Regions from separate parts of the Desulfosporomusa polytropa genome, predicted to be linked through region 3. Evidence: riboswitches for the same ligand, from Rfam matches in the RefSeq annotation. Region 3 holds a riboswitch; each other region holds the start of a gene.
What was found. Region 3 has a riboswitch for cobalamin ahead of ACZ449_RS08435 (ABC transporter substrate-binding protein). Riboswitches for the same ligand answer to the same signal wherever they lie in the genome.
Positions count from the first base shown of each region.

Region 1: linked by a shared signal. The riboswitch ahead of ACZ449_RS08090 (sirohydrochlorin cobaltochelatase) and the one ahead of ACZ449_RS08435 (ABC transporter substrate-binding protein) in region 3 are both predicted to bind cobalamin.
Region 2: linked by a shared signal. The riboswitch ahead of nikB (nickel ABC transporter permease) and the one ahead of ACZ449_RS08435 (ABC transporter substrate-binding protein) in region 3 are both predicted to bind cobalamin.
Region 4: linked by a shared signal. The riboswitch ahead of ACZ449_RS17185 (nicotinate-nucleotide--dimethylbenzimidazole phosphoribosyltransferase) and the one ahead of ACZ449_RS08435 (ABC transporter substrate-binding protein) in region 3 are both predicted to bind cobalamin.

Region 1 is NZ_AP042400.1:1,304,807-1,307,139, forward strand. It holds cobalamin riboswitch at 603-783, shown strand; gene ACZ449_RS08090 (sirohydrochlorin cobaltochelatase) at 1,252-2,202, shown strand.
Region 2 is NZ_AP042400.1:4,773,437-4,779,550, forward strand. It holds gene ACZ449_RS23970 (hypothetical protein) at 1-604, shown strand, start outside; cobalamin riboswitch at 709-890, shown strand; gene nikB (nickel ABC transporter permease) at 1,015-1,995, shown strand; gene nikC (nickel transporter permease) at 2,005-2,817, shown strand; gene ACZ449_RS23985 (ABC transporter substrate-binding protein) at 2,952-4,523, shown strand; gene ACZ449_RS23990 (ABC transporter ATP-binding protein) at 4,546-5,334, shown strand; gene ACZ449_RS23995 (ABC transporter ATP-binding protein) at 5,324-6,114, shown strand, end outside.
Region 3 is NZ_AP042400.1:1,404,001-1,409,999, forward strand. It holds gene ACZ449_RS08430 (TonB-dependent receptor plug domain-containing protein) at 1-1,523, shown strand, start outside; cobalamin riboswitch at 1,705-1,886, shown strand; gene ACZ449_RS08435 (ABC transporter substrate-binding protein) at 2,162-3,145, shown strand; gene ACZ449_RS08440 (FecCD family ABC transporter permease) at 3,167-4,198, shown strand; gene ACZ449_RS08445 (TonB-dependent receptor plug domain-containing protein) at 4,256-5,999, shown strand, end outside.
Region 4 is NZ_AP042400.1:3,271,513-3,289,983, reverse strand. It holds gene ACZ449_RS17200 (hypothetical protein) at 1-311, shown strand, start outside; partial or broken gene ACZ449_RS17195 (IS3 family transposase) at 969-2,281, opposite strand; gene ACZ449_RS17190 (iron-containing alcohol dehydrogenase) at 2,568-3,725, opposite strand; cobalamin riboswitch at 3,984-4,184, shown strand; gene ACZ449_RS17185 (nicotinate-nucleotide--dimethylbenzimidazole phosphoribosyltransferase) at 4,303-5,337, shown strand; gene ACZ449_RS17180 (response regulator transcription factor) at 5,362-6,999, shown strand; gene eutS (ethanolamine utilization microcompartment protein EutS) at 7,300-7,641, shown strand; gene ACZ449_RS17170 (EutP/PduV family microcompartment system protein) at 7,648-8,079, shown strand; gene pduA (propanediol utilization microcompartment protein PduA) at 8,079-8,357, shown strand; gene pduB (propanediol utilization microcompartment protein PduB) at 8,382-9,173, shown strand; gene ACZ449_RS17155 (propanediol/glycerol family dehydratase large subunit) at 9,195-10,865, shown strand; gene ACZ449_RS17150 (propanediol/glycerol family dehydratase medium subunit) at 10,882-11,532, shown strand; gene ACZ449_RS17145 (diol dehydratase small subunit) at 11,553-12,071, shown strand; gene ACZ449_RS17140 (diol dehydratase reactivase subunit alpha) at 12,085-13,908, shown strand; gene ACZ449_RS17135 (glycerol dehydratase reactivase beta/small subunit family protein) at 13,913-14,401, shown strand; gene ACZ449_RS17130 (BMC domain-containing protein) at 14,383-14,961, shown strand; gene eutM (ethanolamine utilization microcompartment protein EutM) at 14,963-15,241, shown strand; gene pduL (phosphate propanoyltransferase) at 15,438-16,085, shown strand; gene ACZ449_RS17115 (flavoprotein) at 16,098-16,898, shown strand; gene ACZ449_RS17110 (EutN/CcmL family microcompartment protein) at 16,957-17,247, shown strand; gene ACZ449_RS17105 (cob(I)yrinic acid a,c-diamide adenosyltransferase) at 17,373-18,350, shown strand; gene ACZ449_RS17100 (aldehyde dehydrogenase family protein) at 18,384-18,471, shown strand, end outside.

The sequences.
Region 1 (2,333 bases), 100 kb from region 3:
GTTACCCACGAGGTATGGGGAGGGGATTACAGTAAATGCTTTTAAAGCGTAGCTGATTAATTTTCTCCTGGTTTATACGCCAGGAGTTTTCTATTTGCTTTACTGTTTATTACTCTCAACTTTTACCGGTTGAGAGTTTTAATATTTAGTACCATTTTTCTCAAACGCTCCTTTTGAACATTGCGCCGTTGGCGCGGGTCAGTTTGACCCTTTCTTTTTACAATTCTATTATGATATAAAGTGAGTCTTAGCTTCAGGTAGGGGGTAACCCTATCTGAAGTTTAGCCGAACTTATCCAGGGACTTAGTTACTATTAGCTTCTACGTATTGGTTATTACTTCCAACTTTTACTGGTTGAGAGTTTTAATATTTAATGCCATTTTTCTCAAACGCTCTTTTCGAACATTGCGCCGTTGGCGCGGGCCATTTTTGGCCCTTATTTTTTTAATTCTATTATGACCTAAATGATTGCAGACCCAGGTAAAAGTAAAAATAGGGGGATGTGTACCATGGTTTTACATATTGCTAATGTTTCAAATTGAAAGCATATTATGGATTGACAATCGCTTCCTACGGTGTTATGCTAATTTTATCGAAGAAAACTGAATATGTACGAGATAGGTGCCTTAAGGGCTTAATAGGGAAGACCGGTTAAATGCCGGCGCGGTCCCGCCACTGTAACGGGGAGCAAGCTTAAGATATACCACTGGGATGATAGTCTTGGGAAGGTTTAAGCAAGCAAAGATCCGGAGTCAGGAGAACTGCCTATTTGACAATCACCGTTTGTTACCCACGAGGTATGGGGAGGGGATTACAGTAGGCGCTTTTGGCGTTCTGAGCTAATTCACTCCTGGTTTGTACACCAGGAGTTTTGTATTTACTCTACTGCTTAAAACTCTCAACTTTTACCGGTTGAGAGTTTTAATATTTAATGCCATTTTTCTTAACCACATTCCTTTTGAACATTGCGCTTTTTTGCGCGGGTCATTTTTGGCCCTTACTTTTTACAATTCTATTATGATATAAATAAAATCAAATAACGAAAGAGTTAGGTTTATCTTAATCGCTGAGTCAAGACTCCCGCCTCTACAGGCGGCGTCAGTTCAGATGGAGTAGACTCTCCACCTGAACCCCCGATGTTTCAGCTCTGCTGAAACGAGTTCACTTATTATTTCACGAAAATAGGGAGGTGAATTAAGTTCTCTGTAAATTTCTACTAAATAACTTGTACTAAATAAGGAGTGAAGAATTTTGAAAAGAAGCATTTGGTTTATGATGACTTTATTCTTGATGACAGTATGTTTTGGTGTCCTTACTATTGGACAAACAACCTATGCTGCCGAAGCCGCAGCAGGGAAAAAAGCAATTTTGGTTGTAAGTTTTGGCACTACTTTTGCAGATACACGTAAAATTACAACAGAAGCGGTTGAAGATAAAATTAAAGCTGCTTTCCCCGATTATGAAGTTCGCCACGCTTTTACCTCTCGTATTATTATTAAACGATTAGCTGATCGTGATGGATTGCACTTCGATACAGAAAAACAGGCACTTGATAAATTGAAAGCTGATGGCTATAAAGAAATTATTATTCAACCGCTGCATATGGAAGCAGGGGATGAATATGCAAAGCTCATGCATGTAGTTGACAATTATAAGAAATCCTTTGATAAAATTTCCGTTGGTCGCCCGGTCCTGTACTATACGGGACAAGAGGGGGAAAAACCGGATGATTATTTGATTGCCATTAAAGCAATGCAAACTCAATTTCCTAAATTAGGAAAAGGTGAAGCAATTGCCCTGATGGGTCATGGTGGCGTAAATCCCTCTAATACAGCCTATGCAGCCCTTCAAATGAAAATTCAGGATGCGGGTTTAAAAAATGTTTTTGTATTTACAGTAGAGGGTTATCCTACCATTGAAAATGTGATTAAGGAATTAAAAGACAATAAAATTAAAAAAGTTACTTTAATGCCAATTATGTTGGTTGCAGGTGATCATGCAAACAACGATATGGCTGGTGACGATAAGGAATCCTTTAAATCGCAGTTGATCGCCGCTGGATTCAAGGTAGAAACTTATATTCATGGACTCGGTGAAAATGTTGGCATTCAAGATATCTATGTACAACATGTAAAAGATGCTATTGCAGGGGCTTATATCGAAAGAAGCAAAGAGCGTCCGGCCATTCCGGTTATTAATTAGACACAATTTTTTTATAGAAGAAAATTAAATATATTTGAGATAGGTGACGTAAGGGCTTAATAGGGAAGAACGGTTCATTTACTGTTTAAAACTCCCAACTTTAAACGGTTGGGAGTTTTAATAGTTTAAGG
Region 2 (6,114 bases), 2.3 Mb from region 3:
CGCCGGGTTGGGCTGGAAACTGGGTATGGCATTTATGGCGATAAACATTGGCATGAGTACTCTTGTAACAGTAATTGGCATCTTATGGAATCGCATTAACTTCCGACAAGATGACGCCAGCCATTCGGAACATCAGCAGGCATTTTCCAGTGCGACAGCCGATAAGATCGATCTGGTAGCTGCGGCTAGGACGGCCTTTTGGCAATTTTGGGATATAGCTGTAGTTTTTGTGCCGGTTACGTTTGTTTTCGCGCTGTTTATGCATACAGATAATATTAACGGGATTCTGTCAGGTGTTGCCCCTGTTTTACACAAGGTCAATTTGACTGCAGCCGGAGTTTTGGTCATTTTGGCGGGTATACCTACGATGATTGCGGCCATAGGTGTTGCCGGAACGCTGCTACAAAACGGTGCACTGGTGGCAGAGGAGATAATCTTTACGCTTTTGGTGGCGTCCTTTTTTCATAATATATATGATGCTGTATCTCGCGTATTACCAACAAATCTTTCAATATTTGGCGTCAAGTTGGGAGTTATTGTTACTGTAGTGGGTACTGTCGTCTATCTTGCAATGGTGGTGCTGGCCGCCAGCCTCGCTTTGTAAGCGTGAGTTACCTGATGGTGAATGTTGTGAAATAATCATTGACGTTCTATGTCGACCAATGATATGGTTGGAAAAATATAGAATATTATATTCTCTAACAGACAACTGAATATATTGAGTTAGGTGCCCATTTGGGCTTAATAGGGAAGACCGGTTAAAAGCCGGCGCGGTCCCGCCACTGTAACGGGGAGCAAGCTTAAGGTATACCACTGGGACAACAGTCTTGGGAAGGTTTAAGCAAGCCATGATCCGAAGCCAGGAGAACTGCCTATCTGACAATCACCGTTTTCACCCACGTGGTATGGGGAGGGGATTACAGTTAAGTGCTATATGCGTATTTTACTGAATTCACTCCTGGTTTTACACCAGGAGTTTTTTATTTCACTTTGCTGTATCACTCCCTGCTTTTTATGGCAGGGAGTTTATTTTTTACTAGAGGAGATGGTGCTTTGAATCGAAAAGAGATTGTACATCGCTTGGTACAAATGGTGATTGCTCTTATCGGTGTGAGCTTTCTAACATTTTGCCTGATGTATCTGTCGCCGGGAGATCCGGTAGAGATGCTGCTGGAGGTAGGCGATACCATTGTTTCGGAGGAAACGATTGCGGAGACGCGGGTACAGCTGGGCTTGGATCAGCCTTTTCATATACAGTATATCCGCTGGTTTACTGGTGTCTTGCAAGGGGATATGGGTATGTCGTACTCGGCGAAGATGCCGGTAGTTGAGCGCCTTTGGCAGTGCCTGCCGGGAACGTTGGTGCTAGCAGGCTCGGCTCTGGTGATGATGCTCCTGATTTCAGTACCTTGCGGGATTCTTTCCGCCGTGTATAGAAACCGCACGGTTGATTATCTGATCCGCGGAATTTCATTTTTAGGCGTATCCATGCCGAGCTTTTGGGTAGGACTCATCCTCTTGTATGTTTTGGGGCTGAAGCTGAGGCTTTTTCCGGTTGCAGGCGGTGTAGTGTCGCTGGACCGGATGGTGCTTCCAGCGCTTACGCTGGCCATTGCGATGGCGGCCAAATACACGCGGCAGGTGCGTACGGCGGTTTTGGAGGAACTGGGGCAGGAGTATATCATTGGTGCACGTTCGCGGGGATTTCCCATGCGGAAGATTCTCTGGCGGCATGTGCTGTCAAATGCCTGTTTGCCGCTCATTACGTTGCTGGGACTGTCGATTGGCTGGCTGTTGGGCGGCGTGGCTGTTATTGAGATGGTCTTTTCCTGGCCGGGACTCGGCAAGATGGCCGTACACGCCATTGAGATGCGTGATTATCCTTTAGTACAGGGCTTTGTCCTCTGGATTGCTGTTTTGTATATGGGGATTAATCTGCTTGTCGATATTTCCTATACCTATCTTGATCCGCGGCTGCGGAAAGGAGGACGCTGAGTGACGTTTTTGACAAAGGACAAGTTCTTGTTCGGGCTGTATACGTTTTTAGTTCTGTTGATTGCCGGTTTTGCGCTATTCGCGCCATGGTTGGCGCCTTATGACCCATATGATGCGGTGATGCGGCAGTCGCTGCAGGCGCCGTCGGCGGAGCATTTATTCGGTACGGATAAGCTCGGGCGCGACTGCTTGTCGCGCATTCTTTACGGGACGCAGACCTCACTGATGATGACGCTGTCGCTGGTAGTTATTATTGCGGGGGTCGGAACGTCTGTCGGTGTGGTTTCAGGCTACTCGGGCGGCAAGGTGGATACGGTGCTTATGCGTATGGTGGATATGATGCTTGCCTTTCCGGGTATCGTGCTGGCTATTGCCATTGCCGGCATGCTGGGCGGCAATATACTGAATACGATTTTGGCGCTGGCGGCAGTGAGCTGGACTAAATATGCGCGCTTGGGACGCAGCCTTACGCTGAAGCAGCGCGAACGTGATTTTATCGCGGCGGCCGTAACCACTGGGACAAGACCGCTACATATTCTATGGCGCCATATTTTACCGAATATCCTGCCGACTATTGTCGTGACGGCTGCCATGGATATCGGTACGATGATTATGGAACTGGCAGGCTTGTCCTTTTTGGGCTTTGGTGCACAGCCGCCGACACCGGAATGGGGCCTAATGCTCAATGAAGGAAGGCAGCATATCCAGACGGCTCCCTGGCTGATGCTGTATCCGGGGGCTGCGATCTTGATAGTCGTAGCAATTTTTAACCTTTGGGGCGACAGCCTGCGCGACATCATGGACCCACAGCGGACAAACTGAGTGAACTCGTTTCAGCAGAGCTGAAACATCGGGGGTTCAGGTGGAGAGTCTACTCCACCTGAACTGACGCCGCCTGTAGAGGCGGGAGTCTTGACTCAGCGATTAAGATAAACATATGGGAAGGGATGAGGTTTATGAAAAAATTGGGGAAAATTATTTGCGTGCTGCTTACTATTTGTATGGCAGCGGTCTTTATGACGGGCTGCGGCGGCAGTAGTAAAAAGGAAACAGACAAGAAGACACTGAGAATTGGTGTGACAAATTTTGCAGATTCACTGGAACCGACAGAAAATTATTTTGGCTGGGTAGTTATGCGTTATGGTATAGGGGAAAGCCTTACAAAATTTGATGAGAAGATGAATGTAACACCCTGGCTGGCTGAAAGCTGGCAGATCAGTGCTGACCACATGACCTGGACCTTCAAGATCAGAGACGGGGTGAAATTCTCGAACGGAAAACCGCTGGATGCAGCAGCTGTCAAGGCTTCGCTGGAAAGAGCCTTTGCCAAGAATAAACGCGCAATGACATTTTTTAAGTATAAGGACATGACGGCTGACGGTCAAACACTTGTGATCCGTACGGAAAAGCCGGAGCCGAATATGCCGGGATTCTTAGCCGACCCGCTCTTTTTGATTGTCGATGTATCGGCTGAGGCGGGACGTAATTTTGCCAAGGAAGGTCCCATTTGCACCGGTCCTTATATGTGTAATTCCTTCGTCAAGGATAAAGCGGTTCTGGTAAAAAACCTTTATTACTGGGACGGGGAAGTGCCCTATGAAGCAGTTGAAATCCCGTCCATTGACGATCCGAACACACGGGCAATGGCGCTGCAGTCCGGCGAGGTGGACATGGCGGTTAACATTGCAGCTGGTGACATAAACCTCTTTAACGACACTGCTAAGTTCCATGTCGACAGAATTTCCTCGCTGCGCACAGTACTGGCACGGATTAATCAAAAGGGCGTCCTGGGCGATCCGAAGGTTCGCGCGGCTTTCATCAGCGCCTGCGACAGAAAGGTATATAATGAGGTTATTTTGAAAGGAACCTTTATCGAAGGCAAGGCCCCTGTACCGCCGTCGATGGATTACGGCTTCGACCAGCTCAGGGACCCGAACAGCTACAATGTCGAGCAGGCTAAACAGCTTTTGGCAGAAGCAGGCTGGAAGGATGTGGACGGCGACGGCATACTGGAAAAGGACGGCAAGAAGCTTACTGTGGATTTTGTAGTGTACAACAGCCGCGCGGAACTGCCGATTTATGCGGAGGCCGTACAGTCGGATGCGAAAAAGGTTGGTTTTGATGTAAAAATCAAATCGGTGGACTATAACTTGATTGATAAAATGGGGATTAACGGCGAGTATGGCCTTTTGATTTCGAACATAACAACGGCCAATACCGGCGATCCGGAAATTTTCTTAAACTGGTACTGGCGAACGAATAACAACGGTGATAATCCGCAGAACGGCTCCGGCTACAGCAATCTTGCCCTGGATGCGAAGTTTGCGCAGCTTTCCACAGAGTTCGACCGACAAAAACGGCGCCAGCTCATCATTGATATTCAGCAGCTTATCCTGAACGATGGCGCGGCTCTGTTCCTGGGGTATCCGGAAACCAACATCATCAGCGCAACTTCGATCGAAGGCGCGAAGATGTATCCGTCCGATTATTACTGGCTGACCCACAAGATTAGACCGGCAAAAAAATAACATCACGTGAAGGAGATCTGAGATGTTACTAGAGGTATCGGAGCTTTCGGTATCCTACGCCGAATATGAAATCGTCCGAAATGTGAATTTGTCGCTCGATGAAGGCGAGATCCTTGCGATTGTGGGAGAAAGCGGCAGCGGCAAGACAACAGTTATTCGCGCAATCCTTGGCTGCCTGCCACATGAGGGCCGTGTGAGCGGCGGGATAATTCTCTTTGAAGGCAAAAATATATTGGAGAATACGTCTGCCGAGTGGCGCCGTCTCTGTGGCACAAAGGCTGCCATGGTTTTTCAGGACAGCGGCAATATGCTGGACCCTATCCGGCGTATCGGCAGCCAATTCGTAGAGTATATCCGCGAGCATTCGCCGCTGACGAAAAGGGAAGCAGCCAAGGCAGCAGAGGACATGCTCAGGAAGATGCACTTGCCCAATCCGGACAATATTATGAAGAGCTATCCGTTTGAACTGAGCGGCGGCATGCGCCAGCGGGTCGGCGTGGCCATGGCCATGTTCTTTAAACCGCGCCTGCTGCTGGCGGATGAGCCGACCTCGGCCCTGGATGTGACGACGCAGGCGCAAGTGGTAAAGGAAATGATGGAGATCTGCCAAAAGGATAAAACGGCAATCGTCATTGTTACACATAATATCGGTGTGGCAGCCTATATGTCGGATAAGCTGATCGTCATGCAAGCAGGAAAAATCGTAGAGTCTGGCAGAACGGATGATGTTATCGCTCGGCCGCAGTCGGCGTATACAAAAGAGCTTTTAGATGCCGTACCGCAGGTCGGAGGGAAAAGATATGTCGGCTGAAATGGAAAAAATTCTGGAAATCGAGCATGTTGTAAAGCGTTTCCCGGTCTCTGACGGGCGCATGCTGACAGCTTGCGATGACGTATCGCTGTCGCTGTATCAGGGAGAAACACTTGGTGTTGTTGGTGAAAGCGGCTGCGGCAAGAGCACGCTTGTAAAACTGATCCTGCAGCTGTATCCGCCGACGAGCGGGGCGATCTGCTACCGGGGCGAGGATCTTACGCAGCTTAAGGGAGAGCGTATGCGGCAGAGCCGGCGACATATCCAGATGGTGTTTCAGGATCCGACGCAGGCTTTCAATCCGAAGATGAAGACCAAAGACATCCTTTGCGAGCCGTTGCGCAATTTCAATATGATAAAAGACAGCGAGTCCGGGAAAAAGGTCGGAGAACTTTTGCGCATGGTTGAGTTGCCGGAAGATTTTGCCGACCGCTATCCCGGCAATATGAGCGGCGGGCAGCGCCAGCGCATCGGGATTGCCCGTTCGTTGGCGCTTGAGCCGGAAATCCTCGTTTGTGATGAGGCGACCAGTGCACTGGATGTATCTGTGCAGGAAAAAATTATGGAACTTCTGGTCAGAATACAACAGGGAAAGAATCTGTCCATGATTTTTATCTGTCATGATTTGGCCCTGGTATCGCAGATAAGCCATCGCATCGCCATTATGTATCTCGGCAATATCGTAGAGGTGCTTGCGGGCGGTGCGCTGAATGAAGCAATGCATCCTTATACGAAGGCGCTTCTGCAGGCGGTTTTCCCGGTGAGAAAAAAAGGGGTTGC
Region 3 (5,999 bases):
ATTCCGCAGGTGCAAAGTTCTCTGCAACCATGTTTAACAACTTAGATAATATTGAACGAATTGAAGTGTTGAAAGGTTCTGCTTCTACCTTGTACGGATCTGACGCCAAAGGCGGGGTTATCAATATTATTACCAAAAAAGTAGATGGAAACAAATCTAAATTAAAGGTGGAAGGTGGAAGCTACAGTGCCGAAACTTATTCATTTATGAATGAAGGCCGTCAAGATGACTGGTCCTGGCGGGTTTTTGCACAAAAGAATTTGCTGGGCGACTTTAAAGATGGCAAAGGAGTTACGACACCGACAGCTTTGAATGCCGATACGACAAGCTTTAAACTTACAAAAGAGTTTGGCGATAAATCAGATTTGACCTTAACATATGATACTTATAAAGCTGATTATAAATTTATGTCTTTGTGGGATAAACGATTTAAATCTGGTAGAACAGATAATTATAATGGAAAATTGATTTATAATACTCGCTTTGACGACAGTACCACCAATCAATTTTCAATTAGCACTAATATGTATGATGATTTATATCAGCAAGATAGTGGTAGCCTATATGCAACAAAAGTTAAAACAACAAGAATTTCTGATCAGTTTACAAAAAGCTTTAAAAATATTCATGTCTTAACAACTGGATTTGAATTCACTGAAGACAAAGTAATTTCTTTTAATGACAAAAAATTAACGAATCGCGCACTTTATCTGCAAGATCAATGGAATATTACCAATCAATGGAAATTAACTGGCGGCGTACGTTATGATGATAACTCCGGCTTTGGTAATCACACTACTCCAAGTGTTAACTTAGGATATAAATTTAACAATAAAACCAATATGTATGTAGGGTATAGCGAGTATTTTATTCCGCCTTCCCCAACCAATTTATATAGTGTAAAATATGGTAATCCTAATATTAAGCCGGAAACCGGACATACTTCTGAAATTGGTATTAACCATAGAATTGATGATACTTTTGTTGCTTCAGCGCATGTTTTTAAACGGGACTCTAAAGATAGGATCGGCTATGTTGCGCCTAAGTATACAAATGTTGGAGACGAAAAGTCAGATGGCTGGGATATTCAATTGCGGAAGCAATTTTCCAAGGCACTGAGTGCTTATGTTGGGTATGTGCATACAAATGTAGATGCAACAGCACAAAGAGCGGCAAATGTGGATGGATATGTTCCGAAAGGTGCATGGAATATTGGCGCTGATTACACTGCCGGTAAATGGGATGTTTCTCTTGTAGGAAAAGGCATAATAGATAGACTTGGCCCCCAAACGGCTGATGCTGTGGATAATTTCTTTCCGGCAACTACCTACTGGTTATGGGATATTGGTTTGAATTATCAAGTAAACAAAGATATTAAAGCATTTGTGAAAGTGAATAATATCTTTGATAAATTCTATGCGGAGCATTCTAATGCTCGGTACAATTGGAGTACGACCCCAAATGAACAATGGTGGAGTTCCCCAGGAAGAAATATTCGCATCGGTATGGAATATTTCTTCTAAATACTGGGAAATAAGGAATTTTATCCAAAATTACATAATAACTATTTCAAGAAGTGGGCTCTGAGCAGCGAAAGTTGCACCAGATTATGAAAGGTGGCGTAGTTCAGCCGCTGTAATGGAAGTGAGTCCTACAACAAGTTATTTGACACTACCTGGCAAAAAGTGATAAAATTAGCTGCAGATGAATATAGTTGAGTCAGGTGCCCTTAGGGGCTTAATAGGGAAGACCGGTGTAACACCGGCGCGGTCCCGCCACTGTAATGGGGAGTAAACCCGAGGAATACCACTGGGATGAAAATCTTGGGAAGGTTTGGGCGAGCTATGATCCAGAGCCAGGAGAACTGCCTGTCTAAAGATCGCCGTTTTACCCACGCGTGATGGGGAGGAGATTACAGTTGCGTCTGCTTTGCTTGGAGTTAATCCAAGTAAGCTATGTTGCTTTGCTGAATTTACTCCTGGTCATAGACCAGGAGCTTTTATTTGGTTTTATGCTGTAGAAATTCTCCCGGCTGCCATGGTAGCCGGGAGTTTCTTATTTAGTAACATTCTTATAAACACCTTAATAGTTGTGAGTCGATTATGATCGGCGTCTTTTACTTAGACAGATCATTTACTGAAAGGAGGTGTTAGGTGAATAAATGAGGCTAACAAGCAGCCTAAGCAGGAAGAAGTTAGTGTGTTTGTTCAGTATTAGTGTGCTGTGTTTATTACTTTCCGGTTGCCCGGTCAGACAGGCTAGCGACAAACCGTTAAACTACCAAGGTGGTTATGTTGTAACAGATGATAGTGGATATACCATGCTGCTGGCAGACAAGCCAAAACGTATCGTGTCGCTTGCGTATAGTTCAGATGAGATGTTGGTGGAGCTTGTTACAATGGAAAGAATCCTTGCTTTTAGCCGCTGGGCCGATGACCCGGGAATAACTTTTATTACCTCTGAACAAGCTGCCAAAGTGACCCAAAGGGCCGTACCCTATGCCGAAGCGCTCATTGCACTCAAACCAGATCTGATTATAGCAGCGGCCTCCAACCTGCGCCCGGAAGCGGTACAAACACTGCGCGAAGTTGGAATTCCTGTATATATTTCCAAAAGCCCCAAAACTGTGGCAGAAGTAAAACAAAAAGTAAGGAATATTGCTCAAGTGGTGGGCGAAGAGACCAAAGGTCAAATTATCATTGACCAAATGGAGGAACGCTTGCGACAGCTTGAAAAAAAACTAGCCCCAGTTACACCAGATAAAAACAAATGTTGTATGGCCTTTGACTTTATCGGTGTTATCGGCAGTAAAAATAATCTGTTAGCAGATATATTTAGATATGCCCATTTGCGTAACGGTGCTCTCCAGGAAGGGATAGATCAAGGAGAAAATCGTCTTTCCAAAGAGCAAATTATTGCCGTAAATCCTGATATATTTATGTTACCAACATGGAATTATGACAGACGAAGTGATGTTGATACCTACCGGCAGCAAATTATTACTGACCCGGCTTTGGAGAATGTTGCCGCAGTCCGCAATAATCAAGTAAAACTTGTTTCTGACCGGTATCGCTATGTAGCCTCACAGCATGTTGTTGAAAGTATTGAGGTGTTTGCCAAAACAGCCTATCCGGAGCTTTTTTAATTTTACATAAAGAAGGTCATCATGCGGAATCTATATAGACGGAATCAGAGAAAAATTATTGTATTGTTGGTATACTTTTTTCTTGTAATAATTTTATCTCTTACTCTTGGACAGGTGGATATTTCCTTAACTGGAACTATTGCTGTAGTAGGTTACCAACTGTATCTGCCTGGATTCAGCGCGGACGATTTTACATTAGAGCAACAAGCTATTCTTTGGCAAATACGTATGCCACGAACGTTGGTGGGTCTCCTGGTAGGTGCGGCGCTGGCTGTTTCTGGTGCAGTCATGCAAGGTGTTTTTGGAAACTATTTAGCAGATCCGGGTATTATCGGTGTATCAAGTGGCGCGGCTACCGGTGCTATGATTGCCATTGCTTCAGGAAGTGGCTTTTTGAATCTTTTTTACATGCCGCTTTGCGCTTTTATCGGTGCGATAGTGGCTGTCAGTATTACTGTGTTTCTGGTAATACGGCAAGGAAAGATTCCGGTGATGGCACTTTTGTTGGCAGGCGTTGCCGTAAGTATGATTTTAGGAGCAATAAATTCTGGTATCTTAACCTATATCAACGAACAAAAAATGCAGCAATATCTATTCTGGATGGTTGGTGGTCTTGACTTTAGGCGTTGGGAGCATGTTTACCTAGCTTTTTGGCCTATTAGCATAGGTATTAGCGTGCTGTTATTGTTAGCACGCCAGCTTAACACTCTCGTCCTTGGTGAAACAGAGGCTAGAGCTGTTGGGATGGCGATTGTTCCCATTAGAGTACTTTTATTGCTAGTTGCTTCCATGACCACGGCTACGGCGGTATGTGTCAGTGGCAATATCGGGTTTGTTGGCTTGGTAATTCCACATATCGCTCGCATGCTTGTGGGGCCGGATCACCGTATCCTGTTACCCTTTAGCGCATTGGCCGGCGGCATGTTTTTACTGATTTGCGATACACTGGGACGGATATTGCTGTGTCCATCCGAAATACGCGTAGGCATTATGACGGCAATTTTAGGAGTTCCATACTTTTTGTATTTGTTACGAAGAATGCACAACCAATAGTTAAGTTAGGTTAGTGATAAAGGGTAATTTATTAAATTTTTGAGAGGAGTTTTTCCATTGAAGAAAAAAAATCTTGCCAAGTCAAATTTATGGAAAAAGGTTTGCTTAGGAATGTTACTTGCTAACAGCGTATACTTTCCTGCAAGTAGTGTTTGGGCGGCAACAACCGATGATACAGATAAATTTACATTAGATTCGGTGGTTGTTACGGCCCAACGCAGTGAAACCAGAGATCTGGATACACCAGCGTCAGTAACAGTAATTACTGCTCAAGAACTAAAAGAAACTGGCGCTGTAAATGTTTTTGACGCGTTAGAACATACCATTGGCTTTAACAGCATGTCCTATGGACCGACAGGTACTGACTATGGTATGTCTCCCAGCAGAACGATGGTCCGTGGTCTTGATAAGGGAACATTGGTTTTGGTCAACGGTGCCCCGATCAATTTATTGAATTATAACGGGTCTGGTGGAATTCCACTGGAAGCGGTCGAGAAAATTGAAATTATTAAGGGCGCAGGTTCTACACTATATGGATCGGAAGCGTTAGCCGGTGTAGTAAACATTATCACCAAAAAACCGGGGAGCAAGCAGCAAAGTACTGTGGGTATCTCAGGTGGCAACTATAATAAAAACTGGTCTGTAAGCTCAGAACTTGGTAACAGCGCTATTTATCTCAAACGAGAATATATTGCTGCGGTTGACAGGACTTCAAGAGATAATATCACTAATAAATCAACTAATGCTGCAATTCAGCCTTATGGCTTATATAAAGGCACTAAGGACAGTTTTTATTATACAACCCAGCTAAATGATGACTTGACCTTTAACTGGTCTTATACCAATCTGCAAACCAATCGTCCGCGGTTCAATGTGAACGGTTCGAGCTACATGTTGTATAAATATGATGATATACGTAATAATCTAAATCTAATCTATGATAATAAAAACAATAATGTTAAGTCTGTTCTATCTTTTAACAAAAGATATTCATTTGGTGATAAATATACCTATTCAACCGGAAAGTGGGCTATTAGTGAACGATATAACATGTATGGTCTAAATTGGGATACTCAAAAAACATGGCAGTTGAGAAATGACCTTGACACTTTGATTGCCGGAGTTACGTTAGCGCAAGAGCATTATAATGACCCTTCTACTGACGCTGCGGCTATTCGTAAAAATGCTTTACGCAATAGTCTCGCTGTATATGGGTCCTATACCTATGCTGTTAATCCTAAGTTTAGTACAACACTAGGCTTGCGGGGGCATTTTATTGATGATTATGCGACAACCGAAAATGTCTTTTTGCCACAAATCCAGACACTTTATAAAATAAATGACAATACTTCCTGGTATACTAATATCGGCAAGTCCTTTCAAATGCCAGCGCTAAACCAATATTTTTCAAAACAAGATGCTGATTTCAACAGCTTAAAACCCCAACAAGGTTGGAATTATGAAATGGGGCTAAAAAAGATAATTGATAAAAATCAGTCTTTGAAATTAGCAGTCTATCATATGGATATAAAAGATCAGTTTGTTTGGAAAAAGAATGAAGACAATACTGACTATATGACTAACGCGGGAGATTTTCGTAACACCGGTATTGAAGCAGAATATGTAAAAATTCTTAATGATAACTGGAAATATAATATCGGGTTTAGTTATTCTAACCCGGAAAATAATGAAAGTGGCTCTTGGGAACAAAGTAACAGCAGAATACAAACAACCGCCGGCGTAACTTACAATAAAGACAAATGGCTGACTAATCTTAATTTCTTATTCTTAGGTGATCGTG
Region 4 (18,471 bases), 1.9 Mb from region 3:
CCGGAGCTGCGCCGCATCCACTAGCGTCAGGAGTTTTAATGATGGTCAGTATGGCTGCTATTTTGGCGGCTGGGTTACTTGTCAAGATTGGAAAGTATGTACCAAATGAATCCATTGCCGGCTTTCTCTTAGTGTTAGGTGCTATTGTAACTGTACCCATCAATGCCAGCTTGGCACTAAATAGTGGCGTGGGTAGTGTTGATACCATTATTGGTGGTGTAACTATGACTGTGACAGCAATAGCTGACCCCTTTATGGGGATGGTTTCAGGTTTGCTGGTAAAGGCGCTTATTAGTATGTTTGGCATGTAAAGCAAAAAAGTAATGCCCTGCAGTTCATTCTCGCTGTAGGGCATTACTTTTTTTATGAATTTATAAGTTTTGGGAGTCGCGGAGGCATTATAAAACAAGGGGCGTCAAGTACAAAACCCGGCACAGGCGGCCGTACTGTTTACGCCCGGCAACTCCCCGTAGCCCCCTCGGCCTTTGCCGGAAAAAGCGTTCCGCAGGAGAAAAGCCGGGCGGTATTCCGTTAAAAAATCCGTATTGTTTGAGCGTAGCGAGTTTACGGATTTTAGGAATATTGCCCGGCTTTTCAGCTTTTGGAGGCTTAGGGCCTAGACCTTTTGTTACTTTTGTGGCAATGACAAAAGTAAAACCGCTTACCCTTCGAAACCCTTTGCGCTCTTTGTGTCCTTTGTGGTTTAACAAACCTAACTCCATAGCCTAAAACCAAGCCTATTTTAAGGATTGTTACCGCAAAGTACTCAAAGTATGCAAAGGGGTTAACGGTATCGTAGTAATTGCAAGGGTTAGGCCTTGCAATTCACGGCAACTCCCCGTAACCTCCCGGCCTTTGCCGGAAAAAGCGTTCCGCAGGAGAAAAGCCGGGCGGTATTCCGTTAAAAAATCCGTATTGTTTGAGCGTGAACTGGTACCCTAAATTAGGACAGTGAGAAGAAATCCGTTTTAGGAAGCGATAAGATGATCCCGATATTGATTTGGGGTCATCTTTTTTAATCCCCATTGGTAACGTTGGCAATTGTAATACTCAATGTATTCATCGATCTTATTCTGAACTTCAGTAAAGCTTTGGCACTCTTTTATATTAATTTCATCCTTCATATGTCCAAAGAATGACTCCATTGATGCGTTATCCAAACAGTTGCCCTTCCTAGACATGGACTGTTTTATCAATAATTCTTTCACCCTGCACTGAAATTCAGGATGTGTATAATGAAATCCCTGATCCGAGTGTATAATTGCGTCAGGGTGGATGTTTCCGCCCAAAGTTTCCTGTAATCGGTCCAGCGTTTTCATCACAAGACCCATTTCGAGAGAAGTCGATAGATGGTAAGCCAAAATTTCTCTTGTTGATCCGTCTTTAATGACCGATAAGTAAGCCTTACGCCCCTCGGCGTAATATAGATAGGTAATATCGGTTAACATGACCTTTTGCGGCTCGTGGTGATCAAACTTGCGCTTTAGCAGATTACATACCGTTTTATGAGGTTGAGTTGCCTTTGCCATTTTTCGATACGGATTCTTCCGTCTCACCACCGTAACCAATTGGAACCTTCGCATAATACGCAAAATCTTCTTGTGATTCATAAGAATTGCGTACTCTCTTTCTAGATTCATCTTTATCGTGCGCCAGCCACCCTTTCTTTTAGTAGCAATAAATATTTCTTCAATCAGTTTATAATCATTTCTGTCATGCTCTTCTCTCTGGTATCGACTAGGTGCTGCCTTCAGCCAGGCATAGAACCCGCTACGGCTAACTTGTGCTATCTCACATAAGTAACTAATCATACGATACTTCGGATACTTTCGTATGACTCGATATATGATTTGGAACTTTTCTGCAGCATTTAACGCCTTCTTTCTTTCTCCCGTATCTTTTTTAACAATTCATTTTCTGCCTCAAGAAAATAAATTTTGGCCTCGGCCTTTTTTAACTTATCTTCAATGGACGACTCTCTGCCTGTTAAACGGATACCTTTTGAACTTCGTCCCGCTTCTCTCAGACCTTGCTCACCACGCTGTTTGAAAATGATACGCCATCTTTTGATACAGACAAATGGTTTATCGTCTCCTATTAGTTGAAGATTGAAGCCATTGTCAATAAAAATTTGTCTAGGCTTCTTTCCAGATAAGTATTCTTTGACCGCTCTAATTTTAAAATCGGAATGATACGAGATATAGCGGTCAGTTACTTTCTCTACATTGGGGTTTCTCAGAAGGATGTGTTGATCCGATTCGCTATAGAATATATTACTCACTAAAATTCCGCCTCCGGTAATTAATAATTTCATTATATACATTTATTCGTTCTATGAACATACAAAAACCCCGATACGGACTTTATAATAGTGTCCATTATCGGGGTACCGGTTCACGTAGCGAGTTTACGGATTTTAGGAATATCGCCTGGCTTTTCAGCTTTTGGAGGCTTTGGGCCTAGACCTTTTGTTACTTTTGTGGCAATGACAAAAGTAAAACCCCTCTCTTCGTATTCCATTGATTGAACTTTAAGCCAAAGGAACGCGTTAGCGGTTTTCTTTAAGCCTATAAAATTGATTGGTAGATATCTTCGATATCTTGTTGTGAGCCCTGGCGGGGGTTGGTTTGGCAGCAGACATCCTTAAGCGCATTTTCTGCCAACAAAGGTATGTCTTCCGGTTTAAAGCCTCGTAGTTCCGATAGTCTGGCTGGCAGGCCCAAATCTTTATTAAGCTGCTGCACTTGGGCGACAAATTCGTTGGCGCTTGCCTCTGATGACTGGTTGGTAGTATTGATTCCGGCAGCGCGGGCAAGATCAGCATATTTAGTAATGGCGGCTGGCAGGTTATATTTCATGACAGCAGGTAATAAAATAGCATTGCACAGGCCATGGGGCAGATTGTAAAAGCCGCCCAGTTGGTGAGCGAGAGCATGTACATAGCCAAGACTGGCATTATTAAAGGCAATGCCAGCTAGGTATTCCGCGAAAACCATGGCTTCTCTAGATTTTAAGTCGCTGCCATTGTTATAGGCAGTACATAAGCTACCGGCAATTAACTCAACCGCCTTTACTGCTTTGCAATCAGTTACCGGACTGGCATTTGTCGATACATAAGCTTCGATGGCATGGGTTAAGGCATCCATGCCGGTAGCTGCAGTGAGACCAGGTGGCATGCCCAGCATGAGTTCGGCGTCGCTTACCGCAATGATAGGGGTAACATGCCAATCGTTAATGGTCATTTTTACGTGTCGTTTCTCATCAGTAATAACGCAAAACCGCGTGAGTTCACTGCCTGTTCCGGCTGTCGTATTTATGGCAATAAGCGGTGCAGCTCGTTTTTTGGATTGGTTCAAGCCCTCGTAGTTGGCAATTTCACCGTCATTGGTAGCTAAAAGAGCGATGGCTTTAGCGCAGTCATGAGGGGAGCCGCCGCCAAACGATATCAAGAAATCACAGCCATTATCCCTAAGTAATTTTAAACCATAATTTACTTGGTCGACTGTTGGGTTAGGCGAAACGTCCTTATATATGATATAAAAAATCCCCTCAGTAGTAAGTAAGCTCAGAAGTTTGTCAATCAGTCCAGTATCGACAAGAATTTTGTCGCTGACAATTAGAGCTTTTCTAAACATCATTGGTTTTATATAGGCGACAATTCGTTCCATACAGCCTGTACCTAAGATGCTAATAGGTGTCATAAAATATTCATGGATCTTTTCCATAAGACGATAGCCTCCTTATACATCGGTTCACCAAAGAGTAGCATTGTTTTATAGTTTGTGCAAGGATATAGCGGCGTAATCGAGAAACGTTAGCAAAAAAACAACAAATCATAACAAGGGATAACTATCTCGTTTTACGTAAAAACTATAAAATAGAACTTTTTGGACTAAATATTTCAACATTTTGCGAATCGTGCATAGGCTAACAGGAGAACAGGTTTACCTGTAGAATACGATAAATATAGAAATTAAAATTTAATAAATTTCCACCATACAGGTGCCTCTTAGTAAGTTAAGAGGAGAATAGGGAAGCTCGGAAGGATTGAAAAATCCTTAAACGACGCGGTCGCGCCACTGTAATCGGGGAAGAATACTTTTATTATGCCACCGGCAATCGGGAAGGCGAGGGTATTCTTATGATCCGTAAGCCAGGAGACCTGCCTGTTTTGGCTGTTATTTACCTCCGCGCCAGAGGTAGTACCAGAAGGACAGGATTTATGAAAACCATAACCCTGGCCCTTTTGGGCTAGGGTTTATTTTATTATTGGCGCAAAACATGAAAATTGGAGGCGTAAACGTGAATTATCAGGCAAAAGTAAACAATTTAGTTGATGGTGCAGCAAAACCAGTAAACAGCCTAGGCTTATTAGAGAAAATATTCAAAAAAATGTTATTGGCTTGGGGTACGATGCATCCAGAAATCAAACCCTATCACTTGATTTTTGCTGCTGATAATGGTGTTATTGAAGAAGGAGTGGCGACTTGCCCAGAGGAAATCACCTACCTTCAGGCGCAAAATATGGTAGACGGGCGAGCTACTATTAGTTGTTTTTGTCAAGCCAATAATGTGCCCTATTCTGTCATTGATATCGGAATAAATAATAAAAAGATAGCAGGTATTAACCGCAGAGTTGTTGCTGGTACAAAAAACTTTATGAAAGAGGAAGCCATGACGCTGGCTGAATTTGAACAGGCATGGCGTGTAGGGGAAGAGATGGCTGGCTATGCCATTGATACGCAAGGTGCAAACTTAGTTTCCTTTGGCGAAATGGGAATTGGCAATACCACTACCTCCTCAGCCGTTTTGCATGCCATGACCGGAATCTTACCTGAATTTGTTGTAGGGTATGGCGCTAGTGGACCAGTCAATGAGATTGTTAAAAGAAAATGTGTTGTAGTAGCTAAAGGCGTTGAACGCCATCGGGAAAGCTTCCGTAGTATTGAAGATATTTTGCGTTGTGTTGGGGGCCTGGACATTGTTGCTATATGTGCGGCTATGATTGAGTGTGCAAAACGCAAAACCCCCTTTGTCATCGACGGTTTTATTACTGCCGTCGCCTTTGCCTGTGCTTCTAGGATTAATAAGAAGGTAGAACATTGTGGGTTACCCTCGCATATGTCCAAAGAGCCGGGTATGTCTTATGCGATGCTGTTAGGCAACATATTAGCTGATGATATACCTATCAGGGCCAATATGGGGTTGGGCGAGGGAACTGGCGCGATATTGATGGTTGCCATGCTTAAAACCATGACCTATACTATGTATAATATGGCAAAGCTTTCGGATTTTAATTTAAGTACACCAGAACCGCAGCAAGTGGCAGGTATGTAGTGAATTATATAGGGAGACATATGTATGTATACACTGTTGATTGCCGACGACGAACAATTAGAACGGCAGGCTTTACGGTTTATCATTGAACGTAATTGTCCAGAAGTGCGCATTATCGCTGAAACCGGGGATGGCAGAAGTGCTGTAGCTATTACTGCAGCTGAAAAACCGGACATTGTGCTTATGGACATTCGTATGCCAGAGATTAGCGGGCTGGATGCGGCTCGTGCCATCAGGGCAACGTTGCCTGACACAACCATTATCATGTTGACGGCCTTTGATGAATTTAACTATGCTAAAGAAGCTCTTTCATTGGGTGCAGCAGAGTATTTGTTAAAGCCGCTGCGACCTAAAGACTTATTGCAGACGTTAACGGCTGTTGTAGAAAAAATCCATCGGAGAAAGTGCAAAGAGCAGGAAGAAGTTGAACTCAAAAAAAATCTCGATCAGGCTATGCCGTTTATCAAGAATTCATTTATCCATGACGTGATTTCCGGCAAGGTTACTGATTTAACCAACTTTCGGGATCGGGCTGGTTTCTTGGGGATCAAGGCTGATTCTGGTGTGATTTTGGTAGCTAATATTGATAATTTTAAACAGCTTACCCGCAGGGCATCCGAACTGGAAAAACAGGTGGTTAAGCAGCAGGTATATCAGCATGTTTGCGAAATCGCTGGCAAAGAAATACTGGTGGTACCTTTTGGCGGCGATGAAATCATTATTTTTATCGGCTATGAAGGTGATATCGACCCAGGGCAAGTCGAACAGCAAGTCCGGGAGTTGGCCGGAAAAATCAGGGATGATATAATTCAAGTAGGCATTAGCTTAACAATTGGCATTGGCCGTTATTATAACGACCCGCTGCAAATTCATAAATCATACCTTGAAGCGGTCAGTGCACAGCAACAAAAATTTTATATAGGCGATAATCAAATTATCCATATTGATGATGTGCCGCACCTAAACGTTGCTTCCTTTCGCTATCCCTTTAATTATGAACGCAATCTCCTAGATAAAGTTCGCTGTGGTGAACGGCAGCAAGCTAAGGAAATTTTGCGGCAGCTTTTACAGGAAGTCTTTACAGCCAAAGCCAGTATGGAGACGGTAAAGGCGTGTGTATTGGAACTACTGATTGTATTATCTAGAGCAGCTGTAGAAGGTGGGGCCAATCTCGAAAAATTAACGTTGCTCAATTTTAATTGTATCAATCATTTGATAAGCTGCACAGACAGGGAAGAGGTGCGGTGCTGGATTCTGGATTCACTGGATCAATTCATGGATAATATGCTAGAGAACCGCAGCAGTATGAACGTAAGACTAATAAATAAGGCTTGTGCTTATATAACAGAAAACTTCCATAAAAGTATTTCTTTAGATGAAGTTGCACAAACTGTCCATTTAAGCCCCTACTACTTCAGCCGCATTTTTAAAGCAGAACAGGGCTGTAACTTTGTTGAGTTTCTGACTAAGGTTAGAATTGACAAAGCGAAACTTATGCTGCAGAAGCCGGAAATGACAGTTGTTCGTGTGGCTGCTGAAGCTGGTTACCAAGATGCCAGTTATTTTTGCCGGGTATTTCGTCAGGAAGTGGGGGTTACACCCAATCAATACCGTACAAAGCTTAAGAATAGTAAACTAAGTTCTGAAGTCTTAAAAGGGTAGCAATAAATTTTTAGAATATAACGAAAAAATACTGTCATAATATAAATATCATATAGAACTTGAATACATACAAAAAAGACTGTGAGAAACAGTCTTTTTTTGTTTTCATTCGCAAAAACACCAAGATAGCACAAAGAAATACCATGAGATGAAAATAAGAGCTGCTTCTTGAAGAGTGGTTTATCCGGAATACAGGCAAATATGTCCTGTGGTTACGCAAGTTCGTCTCAAGGTAAACTTGCAAAAAAATCTAATTATTAAGAGGAGTCAAAAAGACAACAGAATTGTGAGGTAGGGGTCATGCTCCAAGAAAAGCCGAGAGTAGTACAGGAATATGTGCCTGGTAAACAGGTAACATTAGCGCATCTTATCGCCAACCCCAAAAAAGAACTGTGCGAAAAACTGGGTATTGTGGATAAGGGGGCCATTGGTATCTTGACAATTACTCCTTGTGAAGCAGCTATTATTGCAGCCGACGCAGCAACCAAAACAGCAGCAGTCCAAATTGGATTTATGGATCGCTTTACTGGTTCTGTAGTTATTACCGGCAATGTCTCGGCTGTTGAGGCAGCTTTAAAGCAAGTCGTCAACTTATTATCTGAGGGTTTGGGTTTTTCGACCGCCAAGCTGACAAGGTCGTAGCAGCATATGATTATGTTGGTCGGACCTGTAGGTGCAGGAAAAACATCATTAATTAATGCCCTTAATAATGACTGTAACAAGGCTGAAAAAACATCAAGCATCTGTTTTACTAACGGAGCCATCGATACACCTGGTGAATATGCGCAAATGCCGCGTTTTTACTCGGCTTTAGCCGTGACAGCTACTGAGGCCACGTTAGTTCTAATGGTTCAGGATGCCACAGATTGTCGTATCACACTCCCACCCGGGTTTACTGCCATGTTTCCGCGACCGGTAGTAGGAGTAGTCACAAAAATAGATGCCCCTGGGGCTGACCAGGAAAAAGCCAAAAACCGTCTTTTACAGGCAGGAATCAAAGAACCTTTTTTTTGTGTTTCTGCGTATACCGGAGCAGGTTTGGCTGAATTGACAGAATATCTCATGCGAAAGGAGGTGTAATTATGAGCGAAGCGTTAGGCATGATTGAAACAAAAGGTTTAGTAGGAGCCGTTGAGGCTGCTGATGCCATGGTAAAATCAGCTAATGTCATTTTAGTAGGTTATGAAAAAATTGGTTCCGGTTTAGTTACTGTGATGGTGCGTGGTGATGTTGGCGCCGTCAAAGCTGCGGTTGATGCAGGTGCTGCTGCTGCCAGAAATGTGGGAGAGGTAGTATCTGTTCATGTAATTCCCCGTCCGCATACTGATGTTGAGAAAATTCTTCCTACAGTTAAATAGCCATAATTTTGGAGGTGTAATTATATGCAAGACCAGTTGATCGAAAAGGTCATGGATGAAATTAAGAAACGTATGGAGACAGAAGCTCAGGCAGCTCCAGCCCAGGAAGCCGTGAAGGCAGCCTGCAACCCCGGTATTACCGAGTTTGTTGGTACTGCCATTGGTGATACGGTAGGTTTGGTTATTGCCAACGTTGATCCTATGTTACATGAAAAAATGAAACTTGATCCTAAGTATCATTCTATCGGTATTCTCGGTGCCCGTACTGGCGCCGGCCCGCATATTATGGCTGCTGATGAAGCAGTAAAAGCCACCAATACCGAAATCGTAACAATTGAGCTTGCCCGTGATACCAAAGGTGGCGCAGGTCATGGTTGCCTGATTATTTTCGGGGCTGAAGAAGTATCTGATGCTCGTCGGGCCATAGAAGTGGCTTTAAAAGAACTTGACCGTACTTTCGGTGATGTATATGGTAACGATGCCGGTCATCTTGAGCTTCAATATACGGCCCGCGCCAGCTATGCGATTAATAAAGCCTTTGGCGCACCTATCGGTAAATCCTTTGGCCTAATTGTAGGTGCACCTGCTGCTATCGGTGTTTTAATGTCTGATGTCGCCGTAAAAACGGCCAGCGTTGAAGTTGTCGGTTATGCCAGCCCTGCTAGTGGCACTTCCTTCTCTAACGAGGTTATTCTTCAAATCACTGGTGACTCCGGTGCTGTACGTCAAGCGGTAATTAGTGCTAGAGAAGTAGGCAAAAAAGTATTAGAAGCTATGGCTGGTCCGGCTCCATCCACGACAAATCCATATATCTAAAAATACAGGGGGGAAATTGAGATGAAGAGATCAAAACGTTTTGAGGTGTTGGAAGCCCGCCCTGTAAATCAGGATGGTTTCGTAGTCGAGTGGCCGGAAGTTGGCCTGATGGCTATGGGCAGCCCCAACGATCCTAAACCCAGTATTAAGATTGAAAACGGTAAAGTAGTTGAAATGGACGGTATTCCTCGCGCCCAGTTCGACTTTATCGATCAATTTATCGCAGATTATGCTATTGACACTGGCATTGCTAATAAAGCAATGGCTATGTCTGATGTTGAAATTGCCAAAATGCTTGTTGATGTCAATGTATCCCGGGATGAACTTATTAAGATTATTCGTGGCTTGACGGCAGCAAAAATTGTTGCTGTACTTAACACCATGAATGTAGTAGAAATGATGATGGCTTTGCAAAAAATGCGGGCCCGGAAGATTCCTTCAAATCAATGCCATGTTACTAACCCGCAAGATAATCCAGCACTCATTGCTGCCGATGCTGCTGAAGCAGCATTACGCGGTTTCGATGAAATGGAAACAACAGTAGCTGTTGTTCGGTATGCACCGTTTAATGCTTTGTCCATATTAGTAGGTTCCCAAGTAGGTCGTGGTGGCGTACTTACTCAATGCGCTCTTGAGGAAGCAACCGAATTGCTCTTAGGCATGAGAGGCATCACTGCTTATGCCGAAACTATCTCGGTATATGGTACTGAAAACGTATTCGTAGATGGTGACGACACTCCTTGGTCCAAAGCCTTCCTGGCCTCGGCATATGCTTCACGCGGTCTTAAAATGCGCTTTACTTCCGGCACTGGTTCTGAAGTACAAATGGGTTATGCTGAAGGCAAATCGATGTTATACCTGGAAGTTCGCTGCATTATGCTGACTCGTGGCGCTGGGGTCCAAGGTCTCCAGAACGGTTCTGTAAGTTGTGTTGGCGTACCTGCCGCTGTTCCTTCCGGTATTCGCGCTATTCTTGGTGAAAACCTAACAGCTGCAATGCTTGACTTGGAAGTTGCTTCAAGTAATGACCAAACCTTTACCCATTCCGATATTCGCCGTACCGCCCGAACTCTGATGCAAATGTTGCCAGGCACTGACTTTATTTGTTCCGGTTACAGCGCAACTCCGAACTATGATAACATGTTTGCCGGTTCCAACTGGGATGTTGATGACTATGATGACTGGAATATTCTCCAACGCGACCTTATGATTGATGGCGGTCTCAAGCCGGTATCTGAAGAAGACGTTATTGCTATCCGTAGTAAAGCGGCTAAAGCTATTCAGGCAGTATTTAATGAGTTTGGTTTCCCGGCTATTACTGATGCCGAAGTGGAAGCTGTTACTTATTGCCATGGCACCAAAGAAATCATTAAACGGAATGTTGTTGAAGACCTGAAGGCTGCCGAAGATATGATGAAACGTGGCATTACTGGTGTAGATGTCGTAAAAGCCCTTGCCAAATCCGGTTTTGCTGATGTTGCTGAAAATGCACTAGGTGTTCTTAAACAACGTATTTCTGGCGACTATCTCCATACCTCAGCAATTCTCGATAAAAATCTTAACGTTATTAGCGCTGTAAATAACAAAAACGACTACGCTGGGCCGGGAACAGGCTATCGCCTCAGCAAAGAACGTTGGGATGAAATTAAAGACATACGCCAGGCAATAAAACCGTCTGATTTTGACGTTTGATTTAGGAGAAAGGTGGATGGAAATGGAAATTAACGAACAATTGATTCGCGAAATAGTAGGGCAGGTTCTTGCCGGCATGGCGCAGCCTGGAGCTCCTAAAACAGCGGCCGCAGCAACCGGACGTCCCATGACCCTCGTGGAAAAAGGGGAAGCTCGTCCAGGTACCCGATCAGACGAAGTTATCATAGCTTTGGCTCCGGCCTTTGGCAAATATCAGAATAAAACTATCGTAAATGTACCCCATAGTGATGTACTCCGCGAAATGATTGCAGGCATTGAAGAAGAAGGCGTGCATGCAAGAGTAATCCGGGTTCTCAGAACCTCTGACGTAGCGTTTGCTGCTCATGACGCTACCAAGCTTAGTGGGTCAGGTATCTCTATTGGTATCCAATCCAGAGGCACTACGGTAATTCATCAAAAAGGTTTGCCGCCGCTGAGCAATCTCGAATTGTTCTCACAATCCCCATTACTCGATCTTGAGGCTTATCGGCAAATCGGTAAAAATGCCGCTCAATACGCGAAGGGTCAATCCCCTACCCCAGTACCAACTAGAAACGACCAAATGGCCCGGCCTAAATACCAGGCTATTGCAGCAGTACTTCATATTAAAGAAACTGAGCACGTAGTTCCCGGCGCTAAACCGGTCGAACTTGATGTGCAGTTTTAACTAGGCGGAGGTGAAAATAAATGTCAGAAAATAAAATGTTAGAAGATATCGTTCGTGAGGTATTAAAATCTATGGCTGGTGCTCCCGCTTCCCAAGCAACTACCTGTCAGGCTCCGGCATCAACTGGCCTTTGTCCTGAACGTGACTATCCGCTAGCTAGCAAGCGTCCCGAACTGTTAAGAACTCCTACAGGCAAAACATTGTCAGATATTACCTTAGATAAGATTATGAGCGGCGAGGTAAAATCCGAGGATGTTCGTATTACCCCGGAAACTCTTAGAATGCAGGCAGAGATTGCTGATGGCGTAGGCAGATACCAGTTTGGCGATAACCTGCGTCGTGCAGCTGAAATTGTTGCTATTCCGGATGATCGTGTTCTGGAAATTTATAATGCAATGCGTCCCTATCGTTCCACTAAACCAGAATTACTAGCTATTGCTGAAGAACTGGAAGTAAAATATAACGCAAAAATTAATGCCGCTTTAGTGAGAGAGTCCGCAGAAGTATACGAGCGCCGGAACCGTCTCAGAGCGGATTAAGGTGGGAATTTTCATGCCTATTATTGCAGGCGTGGATATAGGAAACTCCACAACTGAAGTGTGTTTGGCCCAAATTGAAGCAGGTCAAATAAAAAAATATGTAGCCAGCAGTATTATTAAGACAACAGGCATCAAAGGAACACTGGCTAATGTACCTGGTATTATTATCGCGCTGCAAGAGGCGGTAAGAACTGCTGGACTAAGCTTGAACGAGATAGGTCAAATACGGCTTAACGAAGCGACGCCGGTTATTGGTGATTTGGCTATGGAAACCATCACGGAAACCATTATCACCGAATCCACCATGATCGGGCATAACCCATCTACTCCCGGGGGAATTGGGTTAGGTGTTGGCATGACAATCACCTTTAGTCAGCTTGCCGGGAGTCAACCGGGGGCGAAAGTTATCTGTTTGATTCCGAAAGGCATTGATTTTGAAGATGCTGCGCGTGGCATTAATTCTGCCCTGAAGCGTGGTGTGGCCGTACAAGGTGCGATAGCACGGCAAGATGACGCTGTGCTTATCGCAAATCGGTTGAAGCAGGTAATACCTGTTGTTGATGAAGTTACTTTAATCGAAAAAGTTCCGGTGGGTATGCTGGCTGCTGTTGAGGTGGCTGAGGCTGGGCAGACGATTAAGACTTTATCTAATCCCTATGGAATTGCTACTGTATTTGATCTTACACCAGAAGAAACGAAAATGGTTGTACCCATTGCCAGAGCTTTGATTGGCAATCGCTCAGCCGTTGTTGTCCGTACTCCTGAGGGTGATGTAAAAGCTCGCTCCATTCCAGCTGGTTTCATTACTATCGTAGGGCAAAAGGGCAAAGCCGATATTGATGTCGAAGCAGGTGCAGCCGCTATCATGGAAGCCGTGGAACGAGTGCAGCCGGTTGTTGATGTACAAGGTGAAGCAGGTACTAATGTGAACGGTATGTTGGAAAGAGTGCGGCAGGTAATGGCTGAACTTACCACCCAGCCGCTAGCTGACATGAAAATCCAGGACATATTAGCTGTTGATACCTTTGTACCGCAAAAAGTACAAGGCGGTTTAGCCGGGGAATTTGCGCTGGAAGGTGCGGTAGCATTGGCTGCTATGGTTAAGACCAGTCGCTTGCCTATGCAGCAGATCGCCAACAAACTTCAGGCAGAACTGGGAGTAAGTGTCGTGATTGCTGGTGTTGAAGCCAACATGGCAATTCGCGGTGCCTTAACCACTCCAGGCACAGATACACCGCTGGCCATTTTAGATATGGGCGGTGGCTCTACCGATGCTGCCATCATTACCAGAGACTGTCAGACCCACTCCATTCATTTGGGTGGGGCTGGTGATATGGTAACCATGCTGATTAATTCCGAACTGGGACTCAATGATTTTGACCTGGCAGAAGATATAAAGAAGTATCCCTTGGCTAAGGTTGAAAGTTTATTTCATGTCCGGTTGGAAGATGGTACAGTAAAGTTTTATGATAAACATTTGCCGCCACATGTATTTGCCAGGGTAGTTATTTTAAAAGATGACGGTATGGTTCCGATACCTGTTGACCATGCGCTTGATCGAATCCGGCATGTACGGCGGGAAGCCAAGAAACGTGTTTTTGTTACCAATGCGCTCCGCTCCTTGAAGCGGGTTGCGCCTACTGGCAATATCCGGCACATTGAATTTGTCGTATTAGTCGGCGGTTCAGCTATGGACTTTGAAGTACCTGATATGGTAACAGATGCTTTAGCGGAATATGGTATCGTTTGTGGACGTGGTAATATACGCGGCAGCGAGGGACCTAGAAATGCTGTTGCTACAGGTCTGGTACTGTCTTATCTTGATAGTGAGGCGTGAGCTTATGCAGTCAGCTACAACACTAAATCGACCCAGCATAATTATTTGTACCTCTCCCGATCCAGCATGCGAAGCTAAGCTGCGAGAACTTCGAGCTGGAATGGAAGAAGAAGGCGTACCCTGTTCGCTCGTAGACGGCGGTTCGGCAGATGCCATAGCGCTTGCTTATAAGGGGGCGCAGGTTTCGCTGCTTGGAGTGGGCGTAGGTATTGCTCCAACTGCCATGTGTATCCATTATCAAAAATTGCCTGAAAACCAGCCGCTGTTTGTGCATGATGGTCAAAGTACTTTAGCTGAGTGGCGGTATTTCGGTTATAATGCCGCCAGGCTGGTAAAAGGGTTACCTTTTAAAGAAAATCCAATGGAAGAAGCTGCGGTTCCGGAAGATGCTACGGCCCAGCTTTACGAAAGTGTACGCGAGATTATTCTGAAAGTATTACAGGAAAGTGCTCAAGGCCATGGGGAGGTGAATACATGGTCAAAAATGCCTTAGGCCTGATTGAGGTAGTAGGTCTTGCAGCCGGTATGGAAGCGGCTGATGCTGCCGTGAAAGCAGCTAACGTGGAATTACTTGGCTATGAGCTTGCCAAAGGCGGTGGTTTAGTTGTTATTAAACTAAGCGGCGATGTAGGCGCTGTAAAAGCAGCTGTTGATGCAGGCGCAGCAGCGGCTGCAAAAGTAAACACAGTATATGCCAAACATGTCATACCGCGTCCGCACAATGAACTGGGCCAAATTATCATTAGTAAAGAGACTGTAGGACAAACGCCGGCCCCGAAGCTGACAGAAATTCGGCCAAGGATGGAAGAGGCTGCTCCGGCTGAGACTATAATTGAGGTGAAAGCGGACTCAGAGCCTGCTGATACGGCTAAGGAAAATACGAATATTCAAGTCGCGGAACCTGCGGAAGCGCCGCCGGCTGAAACGGAAAATCAGGCGCCTAGTAATCCGCCGGATGTTTGTAACTTGTGCGGAGATCCTGCATGTCCACGGAAAAAAGGCGATCCCAGAATCACCTGCATTCATTATGATAAGAACAAGGAGGATGAATAGTATGCGCGGAGAGGCATTAGGAATGGTTGAAACCAAAGGGTTAGTTGGCGCTATTGAAGCTGCTGATGCGATGGTAAAGGCCGCTAACGTAGCTTTGGTTGGATATGAGAAAATTGGTTCAGGATTAGTCACGGTTATGGTGCGCGGTGATGTTGGTGCTGTAAAAGCAGCTACTGACAGTGGCGCAGCTGCTGCCCAACGGGTGGGTGAACTGATATCTGTACACGTTATTCCCCGTCCTCACACAGATATTGAGAAGATTCTTCCCAAGTCAGAATAAGTAAAATAAAAGCGAGATCGCCACGCGTCGTACCTCAGTCGAGCATTTGCGTCCCACGTTCGACACTAGGCACGTCAGGTGCCGTCGTCGCAATGCCCATAAGTAATTTGGGTCATTTGCGAGGAACAGCGTGGCAATCTCGCTTTCTTAGAAAAAGTTATAGCAACTTGGTCATCGGATTAAACGGGGTGAGCTGATGGAACAAAAACTACTCGAACAGATTATAAGTCAAGTATTGGCTGCTATGCCTGAATTAAATCAGTCGGCAAAGACAGAGCAAGGTATACCAGTTGGTGTATCCAACCGTCACATCCACCTCTCTGCCGAGCATATGGAAGCCTTATTTGGTAGTGGATATACTCTTACTAAGGATAAAGATTTAAAACAAATTAATGAATTTGCTGCCAAGGAGACTGTTACCTTGGTAGGTCCCAAAGGCGTTATGCGTGGCGTAAGGGTGCTAGGGCCGATACGCAAATCAACTCAAATTGAAATATCCCGGACAGACGGATTTGCTCTGGGAGTAGCACCACCCTTGCGGGATTCTGGTAACATTCAAGGGTCACCCGGCATTGTTGTTGTAGGTCCTAAAGGTGCGGTTAATCTTGCCGAAGGCGTCATTTGTGCAACCCGGCATATTCACATGGAGCAAACCGATGCACAGCGGTTTCATGTAGCTGACGGTGACCGTGTCACTGTTAAAGTCAGTGGTTCCCGGGGTGGAAGTTTTGATGATGTTTTAGTACGGGTAAATCCTAATTTCCGACTGGAATTTCACATTGACACAGATGAAGCCAATGCCGTATTTCTGAAAAACGGCGATATGATCACTCTGTGTAAATAGGGGAGAACTAGTGTGGACAATGAAAAACTTGTGGAGTTAGTTATCACTGAGGTATTGCGTCGGCTCAAACAAGCGCAGAGCGAAAAACTTGTGCAAACGACCGGTTCACGGCATAAGGCATTGGCTATTTTCACGGGCGGCAGCATTGGACTTGAACCAAGCCTGGAGGAGCTTAGAGCTCTGCAGAATATCGGCGTAGAACTTACTATTGTGCTTTCGCTGACAGCAGAAACGATTGTAGGGGAGAAATGGATAAAAGAGAAACTGGGTAATGACGTCCGTGTTATTACTACCCAATCCCCTTATCCAGGTAACTATTTGCGTATGGCCGATATTGTATTGGTCCCGGTATTAACCCAAAACACAGCGGCAAAATTGGCGCATACTCTAGCTGATACCATGGTGTGTACGTTGATAATGCAGGCGTTGATGCTGGGTAAACCTGTAATAGCGGCAGCAAATGCAGCTGATCCGCAGGATAGTTGGCGGATACAAAAAAATATGAATCAAACACCGCCGGTGCTGTACGAAGCACTGAAAAATAATCTAAAAAAAATTGCCACCTATGGCATTGAACTTACTTCTGTAACAAATTTGGCGGCTGCGGCCCAAAAGGTGTTAAACAAAGAAGTTAGCGTTGATCTGCCAGCTGCTACGGCAAGAACCGCTAAAAAACAGGTACTGGATGCTGCTTTTCTTAGACATGCTGCACAGAGCGGGGAGAAGATCGTTCGTGTTGCCCAAGGTACCATTATCACTCCGCTGGCACGCGATGTTGCTAGAGAATGTAATGTAGATATCATTTGGGAGTAAGGTAGACCTGGGAAGCGATATTGAACCGCACTCTAGCAGAAGGAAAGGAAGAGTGAATATGTGGGTAGGTAAAATAATTGGCACACTTGTGGCTACACCTAAGGATGACAGCTTAACAGGCTGCAAACTGCTCATTGTTCAACCAACACGCTTTGGTACTGGTGCGCCAGGTAAGCCTATCGTAGCGGTAGACACAATTGGCGCCGGTACAGGTGAAACCGTACTTGTTGTTGATGGCAGTTCTGCGCGCCACGTGACCGGCAATCCGCATTCGGCAGTTGATGCAGCCATCGTTGGAATTATTGATAGTATCGAGATAAAGCGAGACTTGCTTGAGGAAGAGTGTTAACTCGAACTGAAGCTTAGCCGAGCCTATCCAGGGACTTAGGTGCTCTTAAATCCCGCTCAGAAGCGGGAGTCTTAGAGCAACTTGGTCATCGGATAAAACAAGATTTACTCGAGGAGTAATGTACCATGAAAGTGTATACCAAAACAGGTGATGAAGGAAAAACCAGTCTTCTGAGCAAAGAACGGGTATTTAAAGATAGTGACCGGGTAAACGCTTACGGTACTGTAGATGAAGCCAATGCCGCTATGGGCTTGGCAAAATCGCTGACCGACAAACAATGGGCGATTGATATTATCCATGCGATTCAAAAGGAATTAATTTTATTGAATGCTGATTTGGCTACCGACAATGCAGCCGATACTAGCGAGTATCGCATTACTCCCCAACATGTAGAGCGATTAGAGAAAATCATTGACAAGCTGGAGCTGCAGCGGATTCCGCAAAAGTATTTTGTTACGCCAGGGGAAACACAAACAAGCGCTGCGCTTGATTTGGCGCGGACTATTGTCCGGCGCGCTGAAAGATGTATTGTCAGACTTAGACGTACAGAAACTGTGAATACACCTGTGGCCCTGTATTTAAACCGTCTATCTGATCTGTTATTTGTTCTGGCAAGGTGTGTTGAGCAGGAAGATCTGATTACGAAGGTAAGCCAAATTGTAATGCAAGTTCTTCAAGGAACACCACAACAAGTTGATGGGGGGAAGAACGATATGTTGGAAAAGGCGAAAAAAATGATTGCTGCAGCTGAAAAGAAGGCAATTGAAATTAATGTACCGATGGTAATTGCCGTAGTGGATGCTGGCGGCAACCTTGTGGCTCAGGAACGAATGGATAATGCTTTACTGGCCAGTGTTTCTATCGCTTTGAACAAAGCATATACGGCAGTTGCACTTAAGATGTCTACCGAGCAGGCGGCAGCGGTATCCCAGCCAGGGCAAAGTCTATATGGAATCAACACTACTGATGGTTGTCGCATGGTCATATTCGGCGGCGGCATACCCATCTGGGATAACGGTGTTTTAGTTGGCGGAATTGGTGTAAGCGGCGGAGCAGTCGAGGAAGATATGTCTGTAGCCAAAGCCGGTCTGGCAGCCTTTTAAGATAAGGCTGTAAGGACGGAAGGAGGAAAATGAATGACAATTGATCAAAGTTTAGTTGCAAAAATTACAGCAGAAGTAATGTCCAGGGTTCAGGAATATAAAGCAGGTACTGTCGATAATG